3 regions of the Comamonas antarctica genome follow, and region 3 is predicted to be linked to each of the others. Evidence: riboswitches for the same ligand, from Rfam matches in the RefSeq annotation. Region 3 holds a riboswitch; each other region holds the start of a gene.
What was found. A riboswitch is a leader RNA that binds a small molecule or an ion and turns the genes downstream of it on or off. The one in region 3 is predicted to bind cobalamin.

Region 1 (9,940 bases), 240 kb from region 3:
GCGGCCCAGTGGCGTCGAGATGTGTCTGTCAGGCTTACAGCAGCGGGGGCTGCGCCGGAATGCTCCCGCGCGGGAGGTCACCGGTCTTCCCGTTTCACCCCGGCCGCGACTGCGGCCCGGGACTCCTGTACGGGTGCGGCGATTATAGGAGCCGGTCGGCGATCTCCCCGGCGCAGGGCATTACAGCGCGCATTGCATATGGATGGTCTGCCATTGCGGATCGGCATCGCGGCAGAGGACCTCGAAGCCATGGCGCTGCCAGAAAGCCTCGGCGCCGGGCAGGAAGGGGTGGGTATGCAGATACAGCACCTCGATGCCCTGCGCGCGCGCCTGTTCCTTGAGCGCCGCGAACAGCGCATCGGCAATGCCGCGCCGCCGGCACGCGGGCCGCACATACAGCCGCACCACCTCCACGACGCGCCGGCCGGCAAAGTCCAGCTGCGCAAAGCGATGGTCATAGGCGCGCCAGGCAATGGTGCCGACAATGCCCAGGGCGGGCTCATGGGCGGCCAGCATCAGGCCGTGGCCCTGGGTGTAGGTGGATTCGAAGTCCCGCAGATCCGGCGCCATCGCGCAGGTGTCGAGGCGGCCGGCAAACATCTCGGCGCGGGCCTGCTGGAGGAAATCAAGGACGGGGGCGCAGGCATGAACGGTGTCGATGGGCATGGAAGAAACTCTAGGGCATCTCTATTTTGTCGGGTTCACCCCCTTCGACCGGCTCGGGGCAAACGGGTTCAGCTACATTAACCCCCACCTCCGGTTCCGCAAGGACATGCCGCCGTCAAAAAGCCGCATGAGGGAATCCAGAGCGCCCCGTCTGCAAGACCCGGGCGCCCATGCAATGGAACTGCCCCCGCAACTGTAGGCAACGAGCGGGCGCGCCACATGCCACTGAACGCAGGTTCGGGAAGGCGGCGCGCCAGCGGCGACTTGCCAGTCAGGAGACCTGCCGAGGAAGGAAATGATCATTGCCGGCGGGGTGTCCGGGAAGCGACCAATGGCTTGGACTCCGCCGTGCCGCATGCCGCGGCAGGCGCCATCGTGCATTGCTGGCTTTCGGAAAACTCCTGCCTTTTCTGGAAAGACCGACCCGATGCCGATGCCACGCCTTGCCTTGTCCCTGCTGCTGGCCGCCGCGCCCCTCGCGGCCAATGCCACCGACTACCCGCTGCGCCTGCACAACTGCGGCTACACGCTCACGTTCGACAAGGCGCCCGCATCGGCGGTGACCATCGGCCAGGCCGGCACCGAGATGCTTTATGCGCTGGGGCTGGGCGACAAGCTGGCGGGCACCGCGCTGTGGTTCAACGCCGTGCAGCCGCAGTTCAAGGCCATCAACGACAAGGTGCCGCGCCTGGCCGACAACGACCCGAGCTTCGAGGCCGTGATCGGCAAGCGCCCGGCGCTGGTGGTGTCGCAGTTCGAGTGGATGGTCGGCAAGGAGGGCGTGGTCGGCACGCGCGAGCAGTTCCATGACCTGCGCATTGCCAGCTATGCGATGCCGTCGGACTGCGAAGGCAAGAACAATCTCAGCGGCGCCGACGGCACGCGCACCGCGGCCTATGACGTCAATGCGCTCTACAAGAGCGTGCAGCAGCTGGCGCAGATCTTCGATGTCGAGCCGCGTGGCAAGGCCCTGGTCGATGAACTCAAGCAGCGCCAGGCCAGGGCCGTGGCGCAGTTGCAGGGCTCGAAGCTCAAGGACCTGACGGCCGCGCTGTGGTTTTCGAGCGCCGATCTGGCCATCGATCCGTACATGGCCGGGCAAAAGGGCGTGGCCGGCTACATGCTGCAGACGCTGGGCCTGCGCAATATCGTGGGCTCGGCCGAGGAGTGGCCCACGGTGGGCTGGGAAACCATTGCCAGGGCCAACCCGTCGATCCTGATCATCGCGCGCATGGACCGCCGCCGCTTTCCCGCCGACGACTACCGCAAGAAGCTCGAGTTCCTGAAGCAGGACCCGGTCACGCGGCATATGGACGCGGTGAAGAACGAGCGCATCGTGATCGTCGACGCCGATGCGCTGCAGGGCTCGATCCGCATGGTCGATGGCATGGAGCAGATCGCGCAGGCGGCGCTGAAGCTGCAGGCGCGGGCGCGTTGAGCAGCATCCGGTGGCCTGGCGCCGCCTCTTTCCCATGCATCCGATCGTGCGCATTCTTTTGCTGACCGGCGCCGCGCTGGCGCTGCTGGCCCTGGCCGTGCTGCTTGGCGTGGCGATTGGCGAAACCTCGATTGCCCCCGGCGTGGTCTGGCAGGTGCTGGCCAACCAGCTCGCGGGCGCCGGGTATCCGGTCGATCCCATCGACCAGGGCATTGTCTGGAACTACCGCCTCGCGCGCGCGCTGGTGGCCGCCAGCTGCGGCGCGGGCCTGGCGATCTCGGGCGTGATCCTGCAATCGCTGCTGCGCAATGCGCTGGCCGAACCCTATCTGCTGGGCATCTCCGCCGGCGCCTCGACGGGCGCGGTACTGGTGTCCGTGGCCGGGCTGGGCGCGGGCGCGATCTCCATGACCACCGGCGCCTTCTTTGGCGCCGTGTGCGCGTTCGCGCTGGTGGCGCTGCTCGCGCATGCGGCCGGCAGCGGCGGCCTGCGCAATGGCGCGCAGATCGTGCTGGCCGGCATCGCGGGCTCGCAGCTGTTCAATGCATTGACCTCGCTGATCATCACCAAGTCGGGCAGCGCCGAACAGGCGCGCGGCATCATGTTCTGGCTGCTGGGCAACCTGAGCGGCGTGCGCTGGAGCGATACGCTGCTCACGGCGGCGGTGGCCGTGGCGGGCCTGGCGGTCTGCCTGTGGCATGCGCGCGCGCTCGATGCGTTCACCTTCGGCAGCGAATCCGCGGCCGCGCTGGGCGTGCCGGTGCGGCGCGTGCAGCTGGTGCTGCTGCTGGCCGCGGCGCTGATCACGGCGGTGATGGTGTCCATCGTCGGCGCGATCGGTTTTGTCGGGCTGGTGATTCCGCATGCCGCGCGCTTTCTGGTCGGCGTGCGCCACCGCCGGCTGATTCCGGCCAGCGCCTTGATCGGTGCGATCTTCCTGATTGCCGCCGATGTGATCTCGCGCACCTTGCTTCCAGGCCAGGTGCTGCCGATCGGCGTCATCACCGCGCTGGTGGGCGCGCCGGTGTTTGCCGCCATCCTGCTCAAGGGCCGCGGAGGCCGCACATGAGCGCGCCCGCGGCATTGCAGGCGCGCGGCCTGGGCTGGGCCACGCGCGGCGCGCGCATCGTCGAAGGCGTGGATCTCGAAGTGCGGCCCGGCGAGATGCTGGGGCTGATCGGGCCCAATGGCTCGGGCAAGTCCACGCTGCTGCGGCTGCTGGCGGGCATCCTCGCGCCCAGCGCAGGCGAAGTGCTGCTCGATGGCCAGCCCATGTGTGCACTGCCACGGCGTGCGCTTGCGCGCCGGCTGGCGTTTGTCGCGCAGCTGGCCGATACGCAGGATGCCATCGAGGTCCGGGATGCGGTGGAGCTGGGCCGCACGCCCTGGCTGTCGGCGCTGCAGCCCTTGTCGGCCGCGGACCGCGCGGCCGTCGATGCCGCGCTGGCCGCGGTGGGCCTGCAGCACAAGCGGCGCAGCGCCTGGAACACGCTGTCGGGCGGCGAACGCCAGCGCGTGCACATCGCGCGCGCGCTGGCCCAGCAGCCCGGCGTGCTGCTGCTTGACGAGCCGACCAACCACCTCGACATTCACCAGCAGCTGTCGCTGATGCAGCTGGTGCGCAGCCTGCCCGTCACCAAGCTGGTGGCACTGCACGATTTGAACCAGGCGCTGGCCTGCGACCGGCTGGCCGTGCTCAGCGCCGGGCAGATCGTGGCCCGGGGCACGCCGCAGCAAATCCTCACGCCGGCGCTGCTGCGCGACGTTTTCCAGGTGCAGGCGACTGCATTGATCGATCCCGCCGACGGCACCCCGGTGCTACGTTTCAAACCCCTTGATTGCCTTTCGCATGAACCACAAGATGCTTGCCGGCCTGTGCCTGGCGCTGACCGTCGCCCCGCTGGCCTGGGCCGAAAACTTTGAAGTGAGGATGCTCAACCGCGGCAGCCAGGGCGCCATGGTCTACGAGCCCGAGTTCATCCAGCTCGAGCCCGGGGACCGGATCAAGTTCCTGGCCAGCAGCAGCGGCCACGACGCTGTGTCGATCGACGGCATGCTGCCCGCGGGGGCGCAGCCCTTCAAGGGCCGGATCAATGAAGAGATCGAAGTGGCGTTCACCGAGCCGGGCCTCTACGGCATCAAATGCCTGCCGCACTACGCAATGGGCATGGTGATGCTGGTGCAGGTCGGCGCTGCGCCGCTGTCCACGCTGAAGATCCCCGCCGACGCGCCCGAGCGCGCGCAAAAGCGCTTTCAGGACATTGCCGCGCGCGCCGCGCGCTGAACACCATGGCACTGAAGCGATATTCCCTGGGCGCGGGCAGCGCCGCGTTGCTGTGCCTTTGCGGTCCGGTGCTGGCGGGCGCACAGGATACGGCCACCGGTCTCATCGAAGGCGCGCAGCTGCAGATGCAAAACCGCCTGGTCTACGAGCAGCTCGACTACCGCCACGGCAGCAGTTTTCGCGCCACCAATGGCGCGCGCGGCAAGACCCGGGCACGCGAGTCGGGCTACGGGCTGATGCTGAACTTGCAGTCGGGCTATACGCAGGGCGCGGTGGGGCTGGGCATCGACGCGCATGTGCATGGCGCCATCAACATCGATACCCAGCCGGACAGCGCGCGCGCGACACCGCGTTATGTCGCCAAGAACGGGCAGGACATCCCGCGCAGCTTTGGCCGCGCGGGCGCGGCGCTCAAGCTGCGCGTGTCGTCCACCGAACTGCGGCTCGGCGAAATGCGCACGCGCAACCCGATCTTCAATTCCTCCGACACGCGGCTGCTGCCCGAAACCAATCGCGGCTGGCTGCTGAGCAGCAGCGATATTCCCTCGCTGGCACTGCAGGCGGGGCGCTTCACGGCCTGGGCCGACCGCAACAGCCGCAAGAATGGCGGCAAGCTGCTGGCCAATTATTCGGGCGCGAATGGCGACGCCTTCAGCTTCTTCGGCGGCACCTGGACCACGCCGGTCAAGCACTGGAGCCTGAGCAGCTATGCCGGCCAATATGAGGATTACTGGAACACCTGGTATCTGGGCAGCGCCTACCAGCTTGAGCTGGCGCACAAGCAGGCGCTGGCGTTGAGCTTCAATCTCTACCGCAACCGCGATACCGGCCAGGCGCGCGCCGGCGTGGTGGACAACACCACGTTCAGCCTGATGGGCAGCTACGCCACCGGGATACACCGCTTTGGCCTGGGCTATCAGAAGGTCCATGGCGACACGCCGTTCGACTATGTCAACCGTGGCTCGATCTGGCTCGAAAACGCGATGCAGCTGTCGGACTTCAACGGCCCAGGCGAGGCGTCGTGGCAGCTGCGCTACGACGTCGATCTCGCCACGCTGGTCGCGCCCGGCCTGAGCGCGGGTATCGCCTATACGCGCGGCACCGGCATTGACAACAGCCGGCTGACGCCGATCTACGCCAGCTACCTGGGCTACGCGGGCAGCAACGGCCGGCATTGGGAGCGCGACCTGCTGCTGCGCTATACGCTGCGCCAGGGCGCGGCGAAGGGCCTGGCGCTGCTGCTGCGCTACGGCGTGCACCGCGTGAACCCGGCGCAGGGCGAGGCGAATATCGACCAGATCCGCGTGCAGGCGGAAATGCCGGTTCAACTGTTCTGAGCGCGCTCCAGCAGGTCACGCTGGCCTTCGGCCTCGCGCAGCAGCAGTGCACGCTTGCGCTCCACGCCCCAGCGGTAGCCGGACAGATCGCCATCGCTGCGCAGCACGCGGTGGCAGGGAATGGCCACCGCCAGCGGGTTGGCGCCGCAGGCGCTGCCCACGGCGCGCACCGCCTTGGGCGCGCCGATGCGCGCGGCCAGCTGCGCATAGCTCACGGTGCTGCCCGGCGGAATTTCACGCAGCGCCTGCCACACGCGCTCCTGGAAGGCCGTGCCGCGCACATCGAGCGGCAACTGCAGGCCCAGCGACGGCGCCTCGATGAAGCCCACGACCTGCGCCACCAGCTGCTCGAAACCGGCATCCCCGCCTGTCAGCTCGGCCTTGGGGAAGCGGTCTTGCAGATCGCGCAGCAGCCGTTGCGGGTCGTCGCCCAGCAAGATCGCGCAGAGCCCGCGCTGGCTTTGCGCCACCAGGATCGCGCCCAGCGAACACTGGCCGATGGCAAAGCGTATCGCCGCGCCCGCGCCGCCCGCCCGGTAGTCGCGCGCCGCCATGCCCAGCCGCTGGCCCGCGGTTTCATAGAAGCGGCTGCTGGACTGGAAGCCCGCGCCATAGATCGCGTCGGTGACCGACGCCTCGGGCGCGTCCAGTTGCGCACGCAGCCGGCGCGCGCGCGCGGCGCTGGCATAGGCCTTGGGCGTGAGGCCGGTCTCGGCCTTGAACACGCGGTGGAAATGAAATGTGCTGAGCCCGGCTTGCGCCGCCAGCGTCGCCAGATTCGGTGCGCTGTCGGCGGCGTCCATGCTCCGGCACGCTGCGGCCACCACCTCGGCGCGGGCGCAGGCCGCGAGCGTCTGGTCGCCCTGCGCGCGCCGGCTGGCGCGAAAGCCGGCGCCCTGGGCCGCCTGCGCGGACTCGAAGAAGATGACGTTCTCGCGCCGCGGCAGCCGGGCGCCCGCGCTGGGCCGGCAGTAGACGCCCGTGGTCTTCACCGCGTAGACAAAGTGCGCATCGGCCTGTGCATCGCGTTCCAGCAGCGCCTGCCAGCGCTGCGCGTCGGTGGCATAGCGGGGCGTGTGGGGGGGGAGGGGGTGCATGCTCGCTTCCTGGGGTGCAATGGGTGTCGGCACGATAGCGCCGAATGGGGCCGCAAGCACTCCGATTCTTGCGCTTGAATTCTGCGGGTGGAGCAATCTCCCTGCTGCGCATGCGGGACCGGGTAGCCAGCATGGAAATGGCAAATGACAATCGATCCAGGCTCCAGGCGCGCGGTTCAACCGTTCGTGGTGAGCCGCGTCGAAGCATGAACGTCCTGCCCTCCAGCACCTCCAGGAGCCGCCATGATCCCCAGGAACACCCTCTGCCTCTGGTACGACGGCACGGCCGAAGAAGCCGCCCGCTTCTACGCCCAGACCTTTCCCGACAGCGCCGTGCAGGCCGTGCACCGCGCGCCGGCCGACTATCCCGCGGGCAAGCAGGGCGATGTGCTCACGGTGAATTTCACCGTCGCCGGCATTCCCTGCCTGGGCCTCAACGGCGGGCCGCAGTTCCGGCACAACGAGTCCTTCTCCTTCCAGATCGCCACCGACGACCAGCAGGAAACCGACCGGCTGTGGAATGCGATCGTCGGCAACGGCGGCCAGGAAAGCGCATGCGGCTGGTGCAAGGACCGCTGGGGCGTGTCCTGGCAGATCACGCCGCGCGTGCTGACCGAGGGCACCACCGATCCCGACCCGGCCGTGGCGCGGCGCGTCTTCGAAGCCATGATGACCATGAAGAAGATCGACATTGCCGCCATCGAGGCCGCGCGCCGCGGCTGATCGCAGGCTTCAGGCCTGCACTCGGTAGTGGTAGCCGTAGACCGGCGCAAAGCCCAGGCCGGTGTAAAGCTGCTGCGCGCGCAGATTGCCGCCGCCGACCTGCAGATCGGTATGGGTTGCGCCTTGCCGCGCGGCCCACTGCAGCAGGGCCAGGACCATCTGCCGCCCCAGGCCCTGGCCGCGGTGCGCGGGATGCACCAGCACTTCGTAGAGGCCCACGGCATCGCGCTCGAACACCGCCAGGCCCCAAGCGCGGACCGCGCCGTGCTGCGCCAGCGTGAGATAGGCGCAGCGCATGCCGATCGACTCCAATACGGCGCGGTGCGCGGGCTGCTGCTGCGGCGGGTGCTCGCTGGCCGCGCAATAGCCGTCAAGCCAGCTGGTCTGCAACGCGGAATGCGACTGCAGCTGCACCTGCGCCGCCGGCTGCCAGCGACTGTCTTCGGCCTGCGTGGCGCGCTGCATCAGCAGCGAGGGCTCGATCGCGCGATAGCCGCGGGCCTGCAGCAGCGCCTCGACGCCCGCATCGGCCAGCGGGCTGAGCCGGAAAATGCAGGCCAGCTGCTGGCGTGCGTAGTGGGCTTCGATCTGCTGGAGCAGCTGCGGCGTCAGCGCGGCCCCGGGCTGCAGGGCATTGGCCGAGTTGGCGCGCTTGGTGTAACCCCCGGCGCTGCGCAGCAGCCAGTCGCCCATGACCGCGCTGCGCGGCGCGGGCCAGGCATTGAAGCCGCGCTGCTCCAGCTGCTGCACGCTGGCCGCGCCCGCATGGGCCAGGGCGCTGTACAGCGGCAACGTGGTGGGAGGGTGGCGGGCGGACGTGAACTCGGTATTCATCGGCAGGCGCGCCGTTGCCGCAGGCAACTAGCGCAGAAGATGGCGGCGCAGGAATGCCAGCACATTCTCGTTGAATTCCACGGGCTTCTCGAAGTAGGCCGAGTGGCCCGCGCCCTCCACCACGCGCAGTTCGCTGCCCGGCACTTGCTGCGCGAACGCCTGCATGGCCTCGATGGGCACCAGCGGGTCCTCGCTGCCGACGACAAACAGCGTCGGACAGTCAATGCCGGCCAGCGCGGCAAGCGGCAGCAGATTGCGCGGCGCCATGAGCCCGGTCACGGCCGCGCCCCAGGCGTCGCTGTCGTAGGTATGGGCGCTGGGATTGAAATGGTTGATCTGCGCATAGAGCGCGGCGCGGTCGGGGTGCTGTTCAATGAACCAGCGGCCCAGCGAGCGCTGCTCCACGCTGAGCGCTTGCACGCGCGTCACGCGCCATGCCATGGCGTCGAGCAGCGCCGGGTGGTCGATGGTCAGCGAGGTGTCGCAGGCGACAAAGGCCGACAGCCGCGGCGCATGCTGCAGCGCCAGGCGCACGCCCACCATGCCGCCGAGCGACTGGCCGATGACAACCGCGCGCTCGACATGCTCGGCATCGAGCACGGCCAGCGCATCGTCGACAAACAGCGCGAACTCGAATTCGTCCAGCGGCGCGACGGAGCGGCCGAAGCAGCGCAGGTCCATGGCGAGGCAGCTGAATTCGCGCGCGAACACCGGCAGCTGCTGCCACCAGGTGGCGGCGTTGGAGCCCGCGCCATGGCAAAACAGCAGCGCCGGGCCTTGTCCGTGGCGTTCGTAATAGATCTTGCGGCCGTGGGAAACGATAAATGGCATGGCAGTCAGAGGGAGTGGGAGGGGTCAGTTGGCCTTGATGTTCAGGCTGCGCGTGAGCTGTATCCAGCGCTGGGCATCGCTGCGCACCAGGTCGCTGAACTGCGCCGCGGTCATGGTCAGCGGCGTCATGCCGTCGTTCTCCAGCCGCGTGCGCAGCGCCGGCTTGGCCAGGCTGGCCGCCATCGCGGCATTGAGCTTTTGCACGACGGCCGGCGGTGTGCCCTTGGGCGCGGACAGTCCGACCCAGGAACTCACCGTCATCTGCGCGAAACCCAGCTCCTCGAAGGTGGGCACATCGGGATAGGCGGAATTGCGCTGCGCCGTCGATACCGCCAGCAGCTTGAGCTTGCCGGCCTTGACATGCGGGATGGCGGTGTTGGGCGGCACCACGATCACCGACACCACGCCGCCCAGCACATCCTGCAGCGCGGGGGCGCCGCCCTTGTAGGGCACATGCATCAGCTGGATGCCGGCGCTGCGCTGCAGCAGCTCCACCAGCAGATGGCCGGTGCTGCCGTTGCCCGAACTCGCGTAGTTGATCCTGCCGGGCTCGGCCCTGGCCTTGGCCAGCAGTTCCTGCAGGGAGCCGAAACCCGCATCGCTGCGCACCACCAGCCACTGCGCGGCCGCGCCGATCGAGCCGACATGGCTGAAATCCCCGACGATGTCGAAGGGCAGCTTGTCGTAGATGCCGGCGGCAATCGTGTTGACCATGCCGGTCATGGTCAGC
Region 2 (9,940 bases), on a different replicon from region 3:
GCCGAGGTGGACCTGCAAGGCGGCAGCGCTGAGCGGCAATAACGGCTGCTGCGGACGGCCTGCAGAGTCGTCACGCCAAGCGGGTGGCGAGGGCCCGGGCAACTGGGCTTGCCCACCACCGGCAACTGATTTGCGGCGCGGGTAATGCCCTGTATCGATGCCGCTTCTGCAAGCGGCCAGGCTCCACAATCGCTCGATATCAATCAATTCCAGCTATTGTCTGTATTTTTCGGTTGATTTCATTTAAATCGGCTGTAGGCAAAAGCCGACTGCGTCAAAACTTCCTTTCCCACAATGCGCCGTTGAAACCCGTCATACATTAACTACACATTTCGCTTTCGAGTGAATGTGTTTTGAAACAGCGGGCTGGGTGACCGGCTCGCTAATATAAAAAGGATTTTGTATGAACGAAGATCGAGTTGCAGGAAACTGGAAACAATTCAAGGGCAAGATCCGTGAGCAATGGGGCAAGCTCACCGATGACGATCTTGATGTCGTTGCCGGCAAGCGAGACCAGTTCATCGGCCGCATCCAGGAGCGCCAGGGTCTGGTCAAGGAAGAGGCGGAGAACCAGTTGAAGGACTGGCAAGCCCGCAATCCCGATTTCCGTTTCGACGATTAAACGGCCTGACAATACCAATTCATTAACTCGCGGTTTCAAACGGCAAAACCAAAAATAATCCATTTTCGCCGTGATCCGCTGGAAACGAAAATAAGGAGATAATCATGAAATTCAAGCATAAAATTACCGCTGTCTTCGCTGTCGCCTGCATGTCCTCGGTGTTTGCGGTGACTCCCGCAGAGCACAAGGCCGCCAAGGACCAGATCAGCGCCGATTACAAGGCGGCCAAAGCCCAGTGCAACACCTTGAAGGACAATGCCAAGGATGTGTGCGAGAAGGAAGCCAAGGGCCGCGAAAAGGTCGCCGAAGCCGAACTCGAGTACCGCCGCGATGCCAGCGAGCGCCATCGCCACAATGTCGCCAAGGCCAAGGCCGATGCCGACTACGACGTCGCCAAGGAAAAGTGTGACGACCTGAAGGGCAACCCCAAGGACGTCTGCGTCAAGGACGCCAAGGCCGCCCATGTGAAGGCTCTCGAAGCCGCCAAGGTCTCCGAGGCGCGCAACGAAAGCAACGTCTCTGGCACCAAGCGCGCCGCCGATGTCTCCGAAGCCCGCAAGGACGCCAACGAGAACGTGCGCGAAGCCGAGTACAAGGCAGCCCGCGAGCGCTGCGATGCCCTGAGCGGCGACGTCAAGGACAAGTGCGTGGCCGATGCCAAGCGTATCCACGGCCAGTGAGTGGATGAGCAGGCCCGGGCCGCTCGCGGCCCAGGGCTGACAGCCTGATTTCAGGCGCAAAAGCCGCAGTTTCCTTCGCCGGGAACTGCGGCTTTTTGTCGCGCCTGACTTGCATCGCAGGCAAAAAAAAGTCCGCAACAAGCGGACTTTTCAAAACAACGGATTTCCAGAAGCAGGCTTTGAAAGCAGCGGCTCTCCAGAAAAGAACTCCGCGGAGCAACGGCCCTGCGGGCCGTCATTCATGTTGGTGTCTGCAAATTCCACCAGACCGGCATCCTGAACCGGGGTTCAGGTGGGCAAGGGCAGCTTGACGTTGGGTTCATCTGACGCGAGACGATCACGCTCACCAAGCGATGTACCAAGCCCGGGCTCAATGAGCATTGGTTCAAGGAAATATAAAGCCCAGCAGATTTGCAGACGTCTTCATTGTAATCTGGATGGTCCGACCCCACTGCTGGAGGCGCAAATTTTTACAGCAGTTGCGCGTCGGCTTCAAGCGCCTGATCGAGGCGCTCGAGCAGGGCCACGATGCGTTGCGCATCGGCCTGCTGCTGGATCATTGCCGCCTGGGCCCAGGCTTCGTCTTCCGCGCTGGTTTCAGGCACGGGTTCAGGTTCGGCAGCCGCGGGCGCGGGTCTGCGCTCCAGCGTCACGATGTCGAAGGCCATGTTGAGCGCAGCCAGCACGGCCACGCGTTCGCGCGAGCGCACCTTGCCGGCGTCGCGGATGCGGCCCATGGTGTCGTTGACACGGTCCACCGCTTCAAGCAGCCGCTCCTCGTGGCCCTCGGGGCAGCTCAGCAGGTAGTTCTGGTGCAGGATCTGGACATCGAGCTGCTTCATGCGCCGGCCCCTTCGTTGCTGGGCAGGCGCTCGATCAACGCATCGACGCGGGCCCGCGCCGCGCTCAGCCGCGAACGCAGCGAATCGCGCTCCTGGGTCAAGGCTGCAACCTGCTCGGCAAGCAGGGCGTTGGTGCGCTGGAGCTCCTCGTGGCGCAACAAAAGTCGCTCCACGCGGTCGGAGATAAGGTCGAGGGGTGACGGGGCAGACATAGACGGACCGATTGTAGAACCTGTAGCCCTGGATGAACGTAAGAAACAGTAGCACAGGGAGTGGTTCCATGCGCGTTTTCTCCGTTGTCCTACAAGCATCCCATCCCAGTGTGCCCAGTACGAGCCCGGGTGTGCGAAACCCCGTGCGGCAGGGCGCGGCTACAATGGCCGCCGTTGGTGCTCATGTGCCTGGTTCGCAGGCACGCAGTTCAACGGGAAGCAGGGAGGAATGCGCGCCCGCGTTCCGTGCCTGCGCTGCCCCCGCAACGGTCAGCGGATGAGTGTTTCCAATGCTCGCCTCTTCTTCACTGCCACTGGCCTTGCGCTGGGAAGGCCTGCAAGAGTGTGCTCCGCCCAGCCCGGATACCGGCCAACGAGGTGTGGCCCGCCGTCGCCTGCGACGCGGACCGCTTTAAACCCATTTGCCGACGGGGAGGTCGGCGCCGGGTGGCTTCATGTTGATTTTCATGCTTCACGCTTTTTCCGGCACGGCAGCGCCTCTGGCTGCGTGCAGCTGCGCCCTGGCGCTTGCCATCGCCTGTTCGGGCACGCAGGCCTGGGGTGAGGTTCCGGCCATGACCGAAACCGTGGTCACGGCCGCACGCGCGCCGCAGTCCGCCGAGCAACTGCTGGCCGACCTGTCGGTGATCGACCGCGCGACCATCGAGGCCAGTGGCGCCACCGGGGTCGCCGATCTGCTGGTGCGCGTGCCAGGCATACAGATGGTGCGCAATGGCGGCATCGGCAACACCACCAGCCTGATGCTGCGCGGCGCCGACACGGCCTATACCGCGGTTTATATCGACGGCGTGCGCTTTTCCTCGCAAAGCGGCAGCGGCGGCCCGAGCTGGGAAAGCATTCCGCTGGCCATGATCGATCGCATCGAAGTGCTGCGCGGACCCGCGGCCGCGATCTACGGCTCCGATGCGATGGGCGGCGTGGTGCAGATCTTCACGCGCCGTGGCGAGCAGGCACCGACAGGGTCCTTGTCGCTGGGTCTGGGCTCGAACGGCACGCGGCGCGCTCAAGCCGGCATCAGCGGCGTGCATCAGGCCTGGGACTATGCGCTGGATATCGCCAGCGAGCGCAGCGACGGATTCGACGTGCGCCCCAGCCGCAACCCTGACCGCGACGGCTATGACAGCCTGTCGGGCGCGGCCCGCCTGGGCTGGCGCATCGATGCGCGCCACCGGCTGAGTGCTTCGCTGCTGGCCAGCGACATGGATGCGGCCTACGACAACAGTCCGCGGCTTGGCGTGGATGACCGCGCAAAGCACCGCATGCATGCTGCGGGCCTGGACTGGAGCGCGCAGTGGAGCGAGCGCTGGAGCAGCCAGCTGGCGCTGAACACGTCGGAAGACCGGTATGAAACCACGCCCACGCCCTATCTGACCACCACGCAGCTGCGCGGCTTGTCGTGGCAGAACCAGTGGCGCCTGGGCGCCCAGAGCCTCTCGGCCACGCTGGAGCGGCGCGAAGACGCGCTGCAGAATGCGCCCATCGACCGCAAGCGCGCGCAGAACGCGCTCGCACTCGGCTACCAGTGGCATGCGGGCGCGCAGCACCTCCAGGCCCAGCTGCGGCATGACGATGACAGCGAGTTCGGCGGCAAGAACACCGGCAGCCTGAGCTATGGCTACGATCTCACGCCGCGGTGGCGTGCGACGGCGACGGCGGCAACGGCGTTTCGCGCGCCGACGCTCTTCCAGCGTTTCAGCAGTTACGGCAGCGCCGCGCTGACCCCGGAAAACGGCCGCAACCTGGAACTGGGCCTGCGTTACCAGGCCGGGCGCGACGCGTTTTCCGCCACCGCGTATCGCAACCGCATCAGCGACCAGGTATCGTTCCAGACCGGTGCGCGCGGCTGTGCGAGTTCGCAAGGCTGCTATGTCAGTGTCGCCCAGGCCGAATACCAGGGCGTGACGCTGGCCGGTTCCACCCATGCCGCCGGCACACGCTGGCATGCGTCGCTGGACTTCAACGCGGCGCGCGATGGCGCCACCGGCCTGTACCTGGCGCGCCGCCCGCGCCAGTTCGGCACGCTGGGCGCAAGCCGCAGCATTGCCGGCTGGCAGTGGGCTGCCGATGTGCAGTGGAGCGCGCGCCGTTACGACGATGCCGCCAACACCCGCGTGCTGGGCGGGTATGCGCTGTGGAATCTTTCGGCCACGCGGCAGCTGGCGCGCGACTGGAAGCTGCTGGCGCGCCTGGACAATGCATTCGACAAGTATTACGAAACCGCTGCCACCTACGCCACCGAAGGCCGGCGCTTCTTCATGAGCCTGCAATGGACTTCCACGCCTTGAATTCCATACGCTGCCCGGCGCTGCTGATCACCGCACCGGCCTCGGGCCAGGGCAAGACCACGCTCACGGCCGCGCTGGCGCGGCTGCACGCGCGCGCCGGCCGGCGCGTGCAGGTGTTCAAATGCGGGCCCGACTATCTCGACCCGCATTGGCATCAGCTGGCCAGCGGCGCGCCGGTGCATTCGCTGGACCTGTGGATGACGGGCGAAGCGGACGTGCGTGCGCGGCTGCATGCGGCGGCGTTGCGCGCCGACCTGATATTGATCGAGGGCGTGATGGGCCTGTTCGACGGCCAGCCAAGCGCCGCCGACCTGGCGCGGCTGCTGGATATTCCCGTGCTCGCGGTGATCGACGCCTCGGGCATGTCGGCCACGCTGGGCGCGGTGGCTTTCGGCCTGCAGCACTTCCAGCCTGGATTGCGCTGGGCCGGCGTGCTGGCCAACCGTGTGGCCAGCGCGCGCCATGCGCAGCTGCTGCAGGGCGGAGTACACGCCGACAGCCGCTGGCTGGGCGCGGTGCAGCGCATCGCCGCCGATGCGGGCACGGCCGCGCTGCTGCCGCAACGCCATCTGGGGCTGGTCGCGGCGCAGGAACTCGGTGACGGCCTGCAGCGGCTCGACGCGGCCGCCGATGCGCTGGCGCAGACGCCGCTGGGCCAGCGCAGCTGGGAGGACTGGCAGGAATGGAGCGTGTCATTTGCACCGCCCGCCCCAGCGTCGGCAGCGGCTGATGCGCCCGAAGCAATGGGGCCGTGGCTTGCGGGCCGCACCATTGCCGTGGCGCGCGACGCGGCCTTCAGTTTCATCTATCCCGCCAACCTCGACTGCCTGCAGGCCATGGGCGCGCAGCTGCGCTTTTTCTCGCCGCTCGCCGGCGAGCGGCTGCCCGACTGCGATGCGCTGTGGCTGCCTGGCGGTTATCCCGAACTGCACGCCGCGCGGCTGGCGGCGCAGACCGGCTTGCGGTCCGACCTGCTGGCCCACTGGCAGGCGGGCAAGGCGATCTGGGCCGAATGCGGCGGCATGCTGGCGCTGTGCGAAGGCATTGCCGCGAGCGACGGCCAGTACACGCCCCTGTGGGGCCTGATGCCCGGCAAGGCGCAGATGCAAAAGCGCCTCGCCGGCCTGGGCATGCAGCAGCTGCCCACGCCCTGGGGCACGCTGCGCGGCCATAGCTTCCACTACGCCCGGCTCGACAGCTCCGCGCCCGTGGCCGGGCGCAGCGCGCGTCCCAATGCCGATGCGGCCGATGCTGGCGGTGAATGGCTGTACCGGCATGGCAGCCTGCACGCGAGTTTTTTCCATGCCTGGTTTGCGTCGCATCCGCGCGCCATTGCCGCGCTGCTGGGCGCGCACGAAGCATCGCAGGAGGGCGCATGAGCGCAGCCCGCAGTGAACTGATCCTGGGCGGCCAGAAAAGCGGCAAGTCGCGGCGGGCCGAGGAGCTGGCGCGGGCATGGATGACGCAGTCGCCCGCGCACAGCGCCTGGCTGCTCGCGACGGGCCGCGCCTACGATGCCGAGATGCAGGCCCGGATCACGCGCCATCGGCACGACCGCGCCGAGCGCGTGCCCGGCATGCGCACGGCCGAGGTACCGCTCGATCTCGCGGCGGCATTGCGCCTGCACAGCCAGCCCGGTTGCCTGGTGGTCATCGACTGCCTCACGATGTGGCTCACCAACTGGATGATGCCCATGCCAGACGCGCCAGCCCCGGCCCAGGACTGGCCAGCGCAGCGCACGGCGTTCCTGGCCGCGCTGGCGCAGGCGCCCGGGCCGGTGGTGATCGTCGGCAATGAGATCGGCCTGGGCGTGATTCCGCTGGGCCGCGAAGTGCGCGCCTTTGTCGATGCGCTGGGCGCGCTCAACCAGCAGGTGGCTGCGGCCTGCAGCCATGCAACGCTGATGTGTGCGGGCTTGCCGCTCGTGTTGAAGGCGGGCCAATGACTGCTGAATTCAGCTTACATGCAAGGGGGAGGCAGCGGGTGTCGGTGTGGATGCCGGTGCTTGCTGCTGCGCTGGGGTTGGGGCTGGGGGGCTTGCCCGCAATGGCAGTGGGCGCTGGCCCGGCCGACGGCTCGGCCGGTGCGGCGCCGGTGGCGGCTCCTGCAATTGCGGTGGAGGCGCGGGCCGGCCAGCGCGTGGCTGCGCCCATCGTTCTGACGGACGCGCGTGGCAAGGTGGTGCGGCTGTCGGCATCGCCGCAGCGCATCGTGAGCCTGCTGCCGTCGCTGGCCGAATCGGTGTGCGCGCTGGGCGCGTGCGCGCGCATCGTGGGTGTCGACCGCTATACGACCTGGCCGCCGGCGCTGGCGCAACTGCCGCGCCTGGGCGGCAATCTGGAGCCGAATGTCGAGGCGGTGCTGGCGCTGCGCCCGGACGTGGTGCTGGTGTCGGTGGCGTCGCGCGCCATTCCACGGCTGGAGGCGCTGGGCCTGAAGGTGATTGCTTTCGAGCCGCGCACGCATGCCGACGTGCGCGCGGTGCTGCGGACACTGGCGGCCATGCTGGCGCTGCCACCGGAGCAGGGCGCCGAGCCGCTTTGGGCGAGGATCGAACAAGGACTGGTCCAGGCCGCGCAGGCGGTACCCGCCCAGGCGCGCGGCCAGCGCGTGTATTTCGATGCCAGCCGCGGCCCGGTCGCCGCGGGCGAAAGCTCCTTCATCGGCGAGACGCTGACGCGGCTGGGGCTGGTGAATATCGTGCCCGCGGCGCTCGGGCCGTTTCCGCGGCTCAATCCCGAGTATGTCGTGCGTGCCGATCCAGACCTGCTGATGGGCGCGCAGCGCAGCCTGGGCGACAGCCGCGAGCCCTATCCCGGCTGGTCCTCGCTGCGCGCCATGCAGTCCGGCCGCGTGTGCCGCTTTGCGGGGACGCAAGCGGATCTGATGATCCGCCCCAGCCCGCGACTGCCCGAAGCGGCGATGGCCATGGCGCGCTGCCTGCAAAGGCTTTATCCATGAATGCCCACCGGCTGCATCCGCGCTGGCTCGCGCTGGCATTGCTGCTGGCGAGCCTGATGCTGCTGTTGCTGGGCGCGGGGGTCGGCAGCACCGGCTGGGAAAGCGTCTGGAATCTGCGCGCCGATCCACTGGCCTGGCAGATCGTGCGCGACATCCGCCTGCCGCGCACGCTCGGCGCCTGGCTGGCCGGCGCGCTCTTGGGGCTCGCGGGTGCGGTGGCCCAGGGCGTGTTCCGCAATCCGTTGGCTGACCCCTATCTGCTGGGCAGTGCCTCCGGTGCTTCGCTGGGCGTGGCGCTGTCGATGGCGGCGCTCGGGGCATCGCCGTTTGCGCTGCAGGGCCTGCTGCGCCTGGGCATCACCGGCGCAGCGTTTGCCGGGGCCGCGGGCGCGGTGCTGCTGACGCTGGTGCTGGCCAAAGGCGCGCATGACACGCTGCGGCTGCTGCTGGCCGGCGTGGTGGTGGGCGTGGTGCTGGGCGCGGCCTCGTCGATGGTGCTGCTGCTGACGCCCGAGATCCTGCAGTCCATGCAATCGTTCATGCTCGGCAGCACGGCCTTCATTGGCTGGGATGCGTGTGCGCTGATGGCTGCGGTGCTGGCTGCCGTGCTGCTTGCGGCCTGGGCGCTGGGCCGCGTGCTGGACGGGCTCGCGCTGGGCGAAGCCACGGCGCAAAGCCTGGGCTTGCCGCTGGCGCCGCTGCGTCTGCTGCTGATCCTGCTGCTGGCGCTGGCCACGGGCACGGCCGTGGCGCAATGCGGGCTGATTGCTTTTGTGGGCCTGGCCGCGCCGCACCTGGTGCGCTCGCTGGTGCGCGCCATGCACCGCTGGCTGCTGCTGCTGAGCGCCGGCATGGGCGCGGTGCTGCTGCTGGGCGCCGACCTGTTGGCGCGCTGGCTCGTGGCGCCGCAGGAGCTGCCGGTGGGCGTGCTCACGGCGGTGCTGGGCGGCAGCTATCTGCTGTGGCTGATGCACCGGCGTCCACTGCAGGAGAGCGCATGAGTACGCTGCAGGCCGGCGGCGCCTGGGCGCTGCAGACGCAAGGATTGTCGGTCTCGCTGGGCGGCCGGCCGGTGCTGCACGATCTCACGCTGCGCCTTGCCACGGGCCGCTGGACCAGCATCGTCGGCCCGAACGGCGCGGGCAAATCGACGCTGCTGCGCGCGCTGGCCGGCATGGGCGAGGCCCGCGGGCAGGTGCTGCTGCAGGGCCGCGCGCTGGCGCACTGGCCAGGGCGCGAGCGCGCAAGAACGCTGGCCTGGCTGGGGCAGAACCAGGCCGCGCCCACGGAAATGTCGGTGTACGACGTGGCCATGCTGGGCCGGCTGCCGCACCAATCCTGGCTCGCCGCGCCCTCGGCGCACGACCATGCCGCCGTCGAGCAGGCGCTGCGCCGCACGCAGGCCTGGGACTGGCGCGCGCGCAGCCTGGGCCAGCTGTCGGGCGGCGAACGCCAGCGCGTGCTGCTGGCGCGCGCGCTGGCGGTGCAGGCCCCGGTGCTGCTGATGGACGAGCCGCTGGCCAATCTCGATCCGCCGCACCAGACCGACTGGCTGCATTGCATGCGGGAACTCGTGGCGCGCGGCACCACGGTGGTGAGCGTGCTGCACGAGATCTCGATGGCGCTGCAGTCGCAGGACCTGCTGGTGCTGGCGCAGGGCCGGGTGCTGCACCACGGCCGCAGCGCCGACGCGGCCTCGCATGCGGCGCTCGAGCAGGTTTTCGACCACCGCATCCAGGTGCGCGCCATCGATGACCAGTGGGTGGCCTTGCCGCGCCTGGCCCCGCGCGCGCACCCGTCGTGACGCCTGCGCGACCTTTTACAAACGTCGCAGCTGCGGCGTTGCTCACTCTTACGCATTGGAAGTGGAAAACCATGGAAATCGAACAAGCCCCCACCGTGAAGCCCTATGAGAAGCCCGAAGGCGAACGCCGCGGGCTGGTGCTGGTCAACACCGGCAATGGCAAGGGCAAGAGCACGGCCGCCTTCGGCCTGGCGCTGCGCGCGCACGGCCGTGGCAAGTCGGTGAAGATCTTTCAGTTCATGAAGGTGCCCACGGCGCGCTTCGGCGAGCACCGCATGTTCGAACAGCTGGGCATGCCCATCCAGGGCCTGGGCGACGGCTTCAGCTGGAAGAGCCAGGACCAGGAACACTCGGCGCAGCTCGCGCGCGAGGGCTGGGAGCGCGCGCGCGCGGCCATCCTGTCGGGCGAGCATTTCATGGTGGTGCTCGACGAGATCACCTATCCGCTGATCTATGGCTGGCTGCCGCTGGAGCCCGTGCTGCAGACGCTGCGCGAACGCCCGCGCGACGTGC
Region 3 (9,940 bases):
ACTGCGCTAGTCGGACTTCCGTGACCGGCGCCGGCTTTCTTCAGGGTTTCAATCCCGCGACCGGAAGCGTCATCAGCAAAATGGCCGGATTGGCCACGACCAGGCCGACGCCAGCCGCCATGTAGATCGGCGAGAGCAGTTTCAGCGCCTCGGCGCTGCTTTGGGAGTCGGTGACTTGCACCTCATAGCGCTTGTGCAGTTGCATCGAAGCCGCCGCCGCCGCGTCCGGGCGTGGCACATAGCGGCTGCCGACCATGAAGGCGGTGTAGTAGATCAGGCCGTCCTGGGTTTCTCCATAGCCCAGCTTCCGGGCTTCGGCCTTGTCCTGCGCCGTCGCGTCCGGTGTCAACTGCAGCCGGACATAGCCTGAGGTCTTGCCGCCCGCCGCGACATTGAAAGGCCGGATCATCTCGGCGGTCAGATGGCGCCGAAAGCCCGCGCCGAACGAGGCCGCCATGACGGGATCGGTGTCGAAAATATAGTGATACCGCTCGCCCAGCACCACGAACATGCGCGCGTCCGATGACATGCCCAGCGTCGAGAAGGTTTCGGTGTAACGCCGGGTCGATGCACAGGCCGAAAGCGCGATCACCAGCGCCCCAAGGATCAGCGCACGCAGCAGCGTCGGCAGGGTCATGGTGGGTGGCATTGGCGTTTCGCGCATAGGGCAGGCAGAAAATTGCGGGATGGGAGGCTAGTGCACCAGCTTGAACACGCTGACCGTCACGGACAGTCCCATGGCCTGGTTGCTGAGCAACTGGGACGCGGCCACCGATTCCTCGACCAGCGCCGCATTCTGCTGCGTGGCCTGGTCCATGTGGGCGATCGACTGGTTGACCTGCGCGATGCCCGCGCCCTGCTCGTGGCTCGCGGCGCTGATTTCGCCCACCATCTCGGTCACGCGCTGGACGCTGGTGACGACTTCGCGCATGGTCACGCCCGCCTGCTCGACCAGGTGGGTACCGGAGTCGACCTTGGCCACCGAGTCGTCGATCAGGGCCTTGATTTCCTTGGCGGCGGCGGCCGAGCGCTGGGCCAGGCTGCGCACTTCGCCGGCGACCACCGCAAAGCCGCGGCCCTGCTCGCCCGCGCGTGCCGCCTCGACGGCTGCGTTCAGCGCCAGGATGTTGGTCTGGAACGCAATGCCGTCGATGACGCTGATGATGTCCACGATCTTGCGCGACGAGGCGTTGATCGAGCCCATGGTGACCACTACCTGGTCGACCACGGCGCCGCCGCGCACGGCAATCCCCGAGGCCGACAGCGCCAGCTGGTTGACCTGCTGGGCGTTCTGCGCGTTCTGCTGCACGGTCGAGGTCAGTTCCTCCATGGCGCTGGCGGTTTCCTGCAGCGCCCCGGCCTGGGCTTCGGTGCGGTTGGCCAGATTGTGGCTGCCGGAGGCGATCTCGGCCGAGGCGGTGGTGATGGTGTCGGTGCTGGTGCGCACCTGCGCCACCATGCGCGCCAGGTTGTCGCGCATGGTCTGGATGGCGAACAGCAGGCTGCTGCGGTCCTTGGGGTCGGTGGCCACCTGCACGGTCAGGTCGCCGCCGGCAATCTGCGTCACGATGTCCGCCGCATACTGGGGCTCGCCGCCAAGCTGCCGCACCACCGCGCGCAACATGCTCCACGCCATGCCGGCAATCACCAGCATCAACAAGCCGCCGATGGTCAGCAGTATCACGGTGTTGCGCCAGAAGGCGTCGTCGATGTCGTCGATGTAATCGCCAAAGCCAATGGTCCAGTCCCACGGAGCGAACTTGATCACGGCGTAAAGCTTGTCGACCGCTTCCTTGGCGCCTGGCCGCGTGCCCTTGGCCACCACCGTGCCGATGACCTTGCCCTCCAGCGCCGCGCGGTAGCGCACGCCCGCTTCCTTGCCGCCCTTTTCATCGACGATACCAACCCGCTTGGGGTTGGGATGCACCAGGTTCACGTCATCGGTGAAGCCCCGCACGAAGAAATACTGGTCGCCCTTGATGAAACTGCCAATGATGCGTTTGCCCTCGGTCTGGGCTTCGGCGCGGGTCATCTTGCCGCTTTGCTCCTGGGCGCTGAGGTTTTCCAGGGCGGCATGGGCCAGGGTGACCAGCCTGGAGAGCTGCGCCGTGCGCTCCTCGATCATGGACTGGCGCAGGGTCGACAATGAAACGGCGGCAAGCACCGCCATGCTGAGAAGCGCGACGCTGCACAGCAGCAGGATACGGGTCTGTAATTTCATGCGAAGCCTTGTCGAAACCCTGGTTATCGGCAAGCGACCGGAAAACTGCAGCAGTAAAGTGAGGAATTACCCACTGCACTGCTCTCTATCGCGGGTTCACGCGGCTGGCCGCCGGCATGGACGGCGGCACACCCGCAACAGCGGCGGGCTGCTGCCACCCAGCGCTCAAACCCGGCGCCACACGCTGGCCAGCCAGGGTTGCTGTTCGATCGGCAACCCGGCAGGACGGTAGAAGTGTTCCAGCTCCTCGAAGCCGGCCGCGGTCACCACGGCGCGCCACGCCGGCCAGTCGTGGAACACGCCGTAGCGCTCCCCGCTCCAGCCCTCCTGCCCAGCCCCGCGCGGGTTGGAGCTGAACAGCACCCCGCCCGGCCGCAGGCAGGCGTGCAACTGGCCCAGCACCCGGGGCAGCGCCTGGCTGGGCACATGGAACAGCACGGCGTTCGCAAACACGCCGTCGAAGCGCTGCGCCGGCAGTTCCAGCTGCAGAAAGCTCTGCTCCCACACCGCGCAGCCGCTGTGCGCGCGCGCCATTGCCGCCAGCCGGGGCGCGCCTTCGAGGCCCACGGCGCGGTGGCCCAGCGCCGCGAAGCTGCGCAGGTCGCGCCCCGGGCCGCAGCCGAAATCCAGCAGGTCGAACGGCGGCGGCGCGTCGATGTGCGTGAGCAGCGCGGCGATGTTCTGGCTGACGTCGTGGTCGCGCGTGCCTTCCCAGAAGCTTTGCGCATGCTGTTCGTAGTGCGCCAGCGTGCGGGCGGCAATCTGTTGCAGGTCTTCGGAATGCTCGGTCATGCCACATCATGGCATACGGCAGCGCCCGGGTCTGGCACGCCGCGCGCGCTTCAAGCCCGCCTAGAGAAAACCAATCCAGCGCCCGGCCAGCAGCACGGCGCACCACAGCAGGGTCGAGGCCGCGGCGCGCAGGCGCAGTCCGGTGGAGAGCGTGCCATCGCGCAGGCTGCGGGCCAGGGCCGGGCTCGCATGCTGCCAGGCGATATTGCCCACGGCCAGCAGCAGCAGTCCCAGCTTGAACTGGAATGCCGCGTTGTCCAGATACTCGTGCGGGCGCACCGTGAACAGCCACAGCCCGGTGGCGACGGCCAGGCCCAGCCCGGCGGCGGCGGCCCGGCTGGAAAACGGCAGCAGCACCGGCAAAGGCACATTGCGCCACAGTCCCGCCAGGCGCAGGTCCAGCGGCACGATGGCGCCAAGCAGCAAACCCAGGCCCAGGATATGGGCCGCGTTCAGGAACAGATACGCCGTGCCCGAACCCCGCAGCCAGAGCGCTCCCGGCCAGGCGGCCAGGCTGTCCAACAGCCCCTCCATGGCGCTCAATGCTTCAGGCGCTCGGGATACATGTCGTAGTTCTTGCCATCGATGGTGATGCGCACCGCCTTCATGTGCCGCTTTTGCGGATCGAGGTCGCGGTTGCCGCGCACGGTGATGGCATCGCCCACCCGGGCGCTCGACTCCTGGAAGCCGGAACGCTCGGTCTGGGCCGGGTTGCCCAGGTCGACCTGCCAGCGCGCGCCGTCAGCCGCCACGACGACCAGCGTGGGATGCGGCGGCGCCATGGAGATCTGCGCGATCCGGCCTTCGAGCGTCATCTGCTCGCTTTCGGCCCAGGACCAGCCATGGTGGGCCAGCGCGACATGCGCGGTCGAGACCAGGGCGGCGCCCAACAGCAAACGCGTGGCTTGCGTCATGAGGTTCCTGCGGGATACAGAACGGAAACAGGACATGGCGACTCCTTGGCAACGGGTTGGCTAGCGCCGGCCTTGCGCGCCCAAGGCCAGGGCCACGACGGCAATGCCGCCGGCAATGATGAGCGCGTCCTCGATCAGGCCGCTGCGCGTCTGGCCGATGTGCTTCATGGCGCTTTTGCGTGCGTCGAGGGTCACATAGGCCAGCGGCACCGCGGTGGCAATGGCGGCCACCGCTCCGGCTTGCTCGCGGCCCTTGGGCGCCAGCGCCGCGCCCGCGATGCCGGCGCTCGCGACGCGGGCCAGCAGGCCCAGGAACACGGTTCTGTCAGGTGCGGTCTTCATCTTGTCGCCGGCCAGCTCGCCCGCGCCCATGAACAGAGCGCCGAAGCGGAACAGGGGGCGATCGAGCAGCGCCAGCTTGCCCGGCGTGGATTTCCCCAGCAGCCGCGCCGCCGACAAGGTGGCCATCGGTGTCATGGAGCGCGCGCTGGCGACCGCGCCAATCAGGGCAGAGTACAGAAGGCCGGTGTTTTTCATGATGGTTTCAATGCAGGTCAAAATACCATCCTTGACCACATGGCGCCGCCTGTCGATGCGCGAAAGCGCGACCGTGCGTAGGACAAAAGCAGGAGTTCTGAACTGCGGCCTGAAGAAATTCCGGATCCGGCAACTGCGGGCCCTCTTGCCAGATGAAGCCTAAAAGGCAACAATCATAGCCTTATGAGCAACACCCAGCAAGCCATGGATCTGCTGTTTCCCAGCCTGCGCCAGCAGGTGCTGGCGGCGTTGCTGCTGCAGCCCGGCAGCAGTCTGCACCTGCGCGAACTGGCACGGCTGACCGGCAGCCACGCAGGCACATTGACGCGCGAGCTCGCCAAGCTGGCCCAGGCCGGGTTGCTGCTGCGCAGCAACCAGGGCAACCAGGCACGCTACAGCGCCAACGTCCAGCACCCGCTGTTTGCGGAACTGGCAGCCATGTTCCGCAAGACCCATGGCGTGGCGGCGGCGCTGCGCACGGCCCTGGAGCCGCTGGCCGACCAGATCAGGCTGGCGTTCGTTTATGGCTCCATGGCGAGCGGCACGGCGCATCAGCACAGCGATATCGATCTGCTGCTGGTGGGAACGCCGGACTTCGTGGCGGTCGTTCAGGCCGTATACCCGCTGCATGCGCAGTTGGGCCGCGAGATCAACCCGGTGGTCTGGACGCCGCAGGAGTTGGCGGCCAAGGCACAAGCGGGCGATCTCTTCGTGCGCGAACTGCTGCGCAAACCCAAACTCTGGATACAGGGGGATGACCATGGGCTTGAACAACTTGCAGGCCATCGGCCGCCTGCAGGCGCATCCGCCTGATCCCGGGGGCATGACCAAGCTGCTTCAGGCGGCGCAGCGCAATCTGGCTGATGCGCAGGTGGCGCAGATCAGTGCCGGCAACCGATTCGATGCCGCCTACAAGTGCGTGATGCAATGCGCCATGCTGGGCCTGTGGGCCCATGGCTGGCGCACGTCCACCAGCCAGCCCGGCCACCATCAGACGGCGATCCAGACGCTGGACCAGACCCTGGGCGTGGACAAGCAGGACCTGATCCTGCTCGACGCCTTGCGCCGCCAGCGCAATGTCAACGACTATGAAGGCGATCCGATTTCCGATGCCAGCTTGCAAGCCTGCCTGCAAGCGGCCGCCAAGCTGCTCGCACACACGCGGCAGTGGCTGCATGCCCAGCATCCGGAATGGCGCTTGGACTGAGCACTGATAGCGCGCGGGCGAAACTCGTCGCGCCATGTCGGTCAACCTGCTCGCGCATCGAAGTGCAGCGGCCGCAACGGCCTGGTTGACGCTTCACTCCTCCCGGGCGCGCGGGTAGCCGGCCTCGGCCCAGCGCTCGGCAGACGCGCGCGTGAGGCGATGGTCGGGCCGGACCCGGATCCTGGCCAGCTCGCTGCCCTCGGCATCGGTGGCGGTGAGCGTCGCGGACGGGTTGTCCTCATCGGGCTCGATATCGAGCGCCACCGTCACGCGCCGCCCGCGGACCTCGATCTCGATGTCCTTGTGCAGCAGCGCGGCCTGGTGCTGCTCGTTGCGGCGTATCACTTCGCTGGCCGTCTTCACCAGCGTGTTGAAGGCCGACATGTCCAGGGGTTTGGGACTCTTCTTGTCCCGGCCCATGGTCCAGGGACCGACCAGCGCCGGCTCGGCCTGGCCGTCCTGGGTCATTGCCACGGCCCAGCCGTCGTCGTCTTCATTCTTGATGACGCGGGCCATCCAGCCCTTGTGGTGCCAAAGGCGGTCTTCGAAGATCGAAACGTCTTCGTGCTCGGGTTCAACGGACATGTGCGGACTTCTGGAAGCGATCAAGTCCAAAGTCTACTGTTTTTTTACACAGCTCTGCTGGCGTGCGCGCTTCTTTGCCTCTGGAGAAATGGTCATTGCGCAGGCGCGGGCAAGTTTTCCCGCCGATGCGCGCGCGGGGCGCCAGCGCGTCACGCGCGCCACCCTGCACGGCCCTCTGCCTATAATCCGCGAGCCCCGTGATCCACGGGGCATCCGTGCGCCAGGTGTCTGCATGTCTTGCATGCAGAGTAAACGGGAACGGGGTGAAGGCCGCAGCAATGCGCCCATTCCCCGGCTGCCCCCGCAACGGTAAGCAAGCGACAACGCCAATCGCTTGCCGGCTGGACTCCAGCCCGGCAAGCCGTCACTGGGCCTCTACGTGGTCTGCAACAGCAGATGCGCGGCGGGCCTGGGAAGACGCGGCGCTGGCGGAAAGCCTTTTCCGCCCCTTGTGAGCCCGGATACCGGCCTGGCGCGTTTGCGCATGCTCCAGCATGCGCCGAGCCGACCGTCTGCGGGGTGCAGACAGCGGCGCGAAGCCGGCTGCCCATGCGGGGAGAGCCGCGCGCGTTGCTGTCACAACAGATGGTCCTACCTGTTTGACCAATGCAACGCCCATTTTTCGCTCTCCGTCCCGTCGCCCTGTGCGCGGCCCTGCTTTGCGCGCCGGTCCTGGCGCAGCCCTCGCTGCCGGAAGTTCGCGTCGCTGCCGCGCCGCAATACCCCGGTGAACAGTTGACACTGCCGGCGCAGACCGCGAGCCGCACCGGCCTCTCCATTCAGGACACACCCGCCAGCATCGACGGCGTGTCGGCCGAGCAGGTGCGCGAACGCGGCGACCACGGCGTGGCCGAGGCCGTCACCCGTACCGTGGGCCTGACTTCCAGCGCCTCGCCCGGCAATGGCGGCCTGGCGTTCGGCAGCCGCGGTTTCGCGGGCGTGAACTCGGTGGGGGTGGCCGAAGACGGCCTGTCCGCGGCCATTGCCGCCGGCACCATTTCCTCTCCCTCGGACAGCTGGGGCTACGAGCGCCTCGAGGTGCTGCGCGGCCCCGGTTCGCTGATGTACGGCAGCGGCACCCTGGGCGCGACCATCAACGCGGTGCGCAAGCAGCCCAGCCGCGTTGCCAGCCATGAAGCCATGGTCTCCGGGGGCTCCGACGCCACGGCACGCATCGGCCTGGGCGCGACCGGCCCGCTGGGCGATATCGTGAGCTACCGCCTCGATGTCCATGGCCAGCGCAGCGACGGCGAGCGCGCGCTGGACGATTCGCGCAGCGGCAAGTTCATGGGCACGTTGCGCATCGAGCCCTCGAGCGACCTGCAGATCGACCTGATGGCCGACCACAGCCTGCAAAATCCCACGCGCTACTGGGGCACGCCCGGCCTCAACGGCCGCGTGGTCGAGGCACTGCGCGGCGAGAACTACAACGCCGGCGACAGCATCATCCGCTATGAAGAGGACCGCCTCCGCGCCAGGCTGCGCTGGCGCGCGACCGACGCCATCACCGTGCGCAACGACCTGTTCCATCTCCAGACCGACCGCCGCTGGCGCAATATCGAAGCCTATGCGTACCACCCCGCGGCCAGCACCGTGGCCCGCTCTGACTACCTGGAAATCCTGCATGACCTGGAGCAGACCGGCAACCGTTTCGGCGTGGACCTGGCGCTGGGCGCGCACCAGCTTGCCCTGGGCTGGGACGTCTCCAAAGCCAGCTTCGAGCTCGGCAACAACGCACCCTATGGCGGCTCCTCGGTGGTCTCGGCCTTCCATCCGCAGCCTGGCCGCTGGATCAGCCCCGACCCGACACTGGCCAAGTCGGCGACCGAACTGCGCCAGAACGCGCTTTATCTCGAAGACGCATGGAAGCTGTCCGAGCAGTGGCTGCTGCTCGCCGGCCTGCGCCGCGACACCTACGACTTCGAACGTGCCGAACGGGTCGCGGGCACGCCCTTCGACAAGAAGCTGGGCGGCACTTCGGCGCGCCTGGGCCTGAGCTACAAGCTCGATGCGCGCACCAGCCTCCATGCGCAATACAGCAGCGGCCACGATCCCGTGACCACGCTGCTCACGCTGAACCTGGCCAACCGCGATTTCAGGCTGAGCCAGGGCCGGCAGCTGGAGTTGGGCATGAAGCAGCAGCTCCCGGACCAGCGCGGCGAATGGACGCTGGCCGTCTACGACATCCAGAAGGATGACATCGTCACGCGCGATCCGAACCGGCCCGCGATCTCGATACAGGGCGGTTCGCAGTCGGCCCGGGGCGTGGAGCTGACCGGCGTGCTGCGCGCCAGCGCCGCGCTGCGCTTCGAAGGCAACGCCAGCTACACCGACGCGCACTTCGACACGCTGCTTGAAGCCGGTGGCAACCGCGCCGGCAATCGCCCGCCAGGCGTGGCCAGACAGACCGCCAACTTCTGGGCCCACTACCGCCTGCAGGCCTGGCAGGCCTCGCTGGGCGCGCGCCACGTGGGCCAGCGCTATGCGAACAACGCCAACACCATCGCGGTGCCGGGCTACACGCTGTTCGACGCGGCGCTGCATTGGCAGTTCAATGCCCACACCACTTTCAGCCTGTTGGCGCGCAACCTGACCGACCGCTTCTACGCGAACGCCACCTACGGCAGCCAGTTCCTGGTCGGCGCGGGCCGGCAGTTCGAGCTGGGCGCCAACTTCCGCTTCTGAGATGCATATGCGCCAAGCTTCTCTTTGTATTGCAACGGCGCTGGTGCTGGCGCTGGGCGCCTGCTCGCGGCGGGAGAGTCCGGCCGCGCCGGCACCTGCGGCGCCATCCGCCGTGGCGCCCGTGACCGTGGACGTCTGCGGCAAGCCCGTGGCATTTGCCCAGGTGCCGCAGCGCGCGGTGACCTATGACGTCGGCATCACCGAGATGTTTCTGTACCTGGGGCTGGGCGACCGGCTGGTGGGCACGGCGGGCATCCCGGCCGACAAGGAAATCGATCCGGTGTTCCGCGCGCAGCTCGAGCGCGCGCCGGTGCTGTCGCGCAAGGGCATCAATATGGAGTCCATCATCGATGCCAAAGCCGACTTCGTGTTTGCCGGCTGGAGCTATGGCTTTCGCCCGGGCGAGGTGACACCCGAGCTGCTCGCGGGCTACGGCATTGCCAGCTATGTGCTGACCGAGTCCTGCATCCGCGTGGGGCCGCGCACGCGCGTGCGCATGGACGACACGCTGGCCGACCTGCGCAATGTGGCGCGCATCTTTGGCGTGCAGGACGAGGCCGAGCCGCGCATCGAGCGGCTCGAGCAGTCGCTGCGCGCACTGGAGCGCCGCACGCAAGGCGTGCAGCAGCGCCCGCGCGTGTTTGTCTACGACAGCGGCGAAGACATTCCCACCACCTCGGGCCGATTCGGCATGCCGCAGGCCATCATCGAGGCCGCGGGCGGCAGCAATATCTTCGACGACATCGCCAGCAACTGGCCGCGGGGCAACTGGGAGGACGTGGTCGAGCGCAACCCCGAATGGATCGTCATCGTCGACTATGGCGTGCCCGACGCGCAGGGCAAGATCGACTTCCTGCGGCGCAAGCCGCAGCTGTCGCAGGTGGATGCGATCCGCGACCAGCGCTTTTTCGTGCTGAGCTATGCCGAGGCCACGCCGGGCCCGCGCAACATCGCACGCGCCCGGGACCTGGCGGCCGCCATGCATCCGGCTTTGATGGC

Region 1: it holds a riboswitch for cobalamin, as region 3 does, so the genes downstream of both, HUK68_RS19770 (ABC transporter substrate-binding protein) here and HUK68_RS21510 (TonB-dependent receptor) in region 3, are expected to answer to the same signal.
Region 2: it holds a riboswitch for cobalamin, as region 3 does, so the genes downstream of both, HUK68_RS12215 (TonB-dependent receptor domain-containing protein) here and HUK68_RS21510 (TonB-dependent receptor) in region 3, are expected to answer to the same signal.

The regions. Positions count from the first base shown of each region.
Region 1 is NZ_CP054841.1:60,705-70,644, reverse strand. It holds cobalamin riboswitch at 1-144, opposite strand, end outside; gene HUK68_RS19775 (GNAT family N-acetyltransferase) at 181-666, opposite strand; cobalamin riboswitch at 741-968, shown strand; gene HUK68_RS19770 (ABC transporter substrate-binding protein) at 1,094-2,104, shown strand; gene HUK68_RS19765 (FecCD family ABC transporter permease) at 2,139-3,173, shown strand; partial or broken gene HUK68_RS19760 (ABC transporter ATP-binding protein) at 3,248-4,027, shown strand; gene HUK68_RS19755 (pseudoazurin) at 3,954-4,388, shown strand; gene HUK68_RS19750 (OprD family outer membrane porin) at 4,394-5,725, shown strand; gene ada (bifunctional DNA-binding transcriptional regulator/O6-methylguanine-DNA methyltransferase Ada) at 5,713-6,822, opposite strand; gene HUK68_RS19740 (VOC family protein) at 7,066-7,545, shown strand; gene HUK68_RS19735 (GNAT family N-acetyltransferase) at 7,555-8,379, opposite strand; gene HUK68_RS19730 (alpha/beta fold hydrolase) at 8,407-9,210, opposite strand; gene HUK68_RS19725 (Bug family tripartite tricarboxylate transporter substrate binding protein) at 9,235-9,940, opposite strand, start outside.
Region 2 is NZ_CP054840.1:2,631,829-2,641,768, reverse strand. It holds gene HUK68_RS12240 (sensor domain-containing protein) at 1-42, shown strand, start outside; gene HUK68_RS12235 (CsbD family protein) at 404-622, shown strand; gene HUK68_RS12230 (hypothetical protein) at 727-1,302, shown strand; gene HUK68_RS12225 (cell division protein ZapA) at 1,773-2,144, opposite strand; gene HUK68_RS12220 (DUF904 domain-containing protein) at 2,141-2,356, opposite strand; cobalamin riboswitch at 2,515-2,745, shown strand; gene HUK68_RS12215 (TonB-dependent receptor domain-containing protein) at 2,932-4,662, shown strand; gene HUK68_RS12210 (cobyrinic acid a,c-diamide synthase CobB) at 4,644-6,041, shown strand; gene HUK68_RS12205 (bifunctional adenosylcobinamide kinase/adenosylcobinamide-phosphate guanylyltransferase) at 6,038-6,607, shown strand; gene HUK68_RS12200 (ABC transporter substrate-binding protein) at 6,709-7,623, shown strand; gene HUK68_RS12195 (FecCD family ABC transporter permease) at 7,620-8,624, shown strand; gene HUK68_RS12190 (ABC transporter ATP-binding protein) at 8,621-9,427, shown strand; gene cobO (cob(I)yrinic acid a,c-diamide adenosyltransferase) at 9,499-9,940, shown strand, end outside.
Region 3 is NZ_CP054841.1:467,393-477,332, forward strand. It holds gene HUK68_RS21465 (hypothetical protein) at 41-637, opposite strand; gene HUK68_RS21470 (methyl-accepting chemotaxis protein) at 695-2,221, opposite strand; gene HUK68_RS21475 (class I SAM-dependent methyltransferase) at 2,387-3,013, opposite strand; gene HUK68_RS21480 (DUF6644 family protein) at 3,074-3,547, opposite strand; gene HUK68_RS21485 (DUF6152 family protein) at 3,553-3,927, opposite strand; gene HUK68_RS21490 (hypothetical protein) at 3,988-4,464, opposite strand; gene HUK68_RS21495 (nucleotidyltransferase domain-containing protein) at 4,648-5,277, shown strand; gene HUK68_RS21500 (DNA-binding protein) at 5,288-5,671, shown strand; gene HUK68_RS21505 (hypothetical protein) at 5,765-6,256, opposite strand; cobalamin riboswitch at 6,462-6,743, shown strand; gene HUK68_RS21510 (TonB-dependent receptor) at 6,863-8,941, shown strand; gene HUK68_RS21515 (ABC transporter substrate-binding protein) at 8,949-9,940, shown strand, end outside.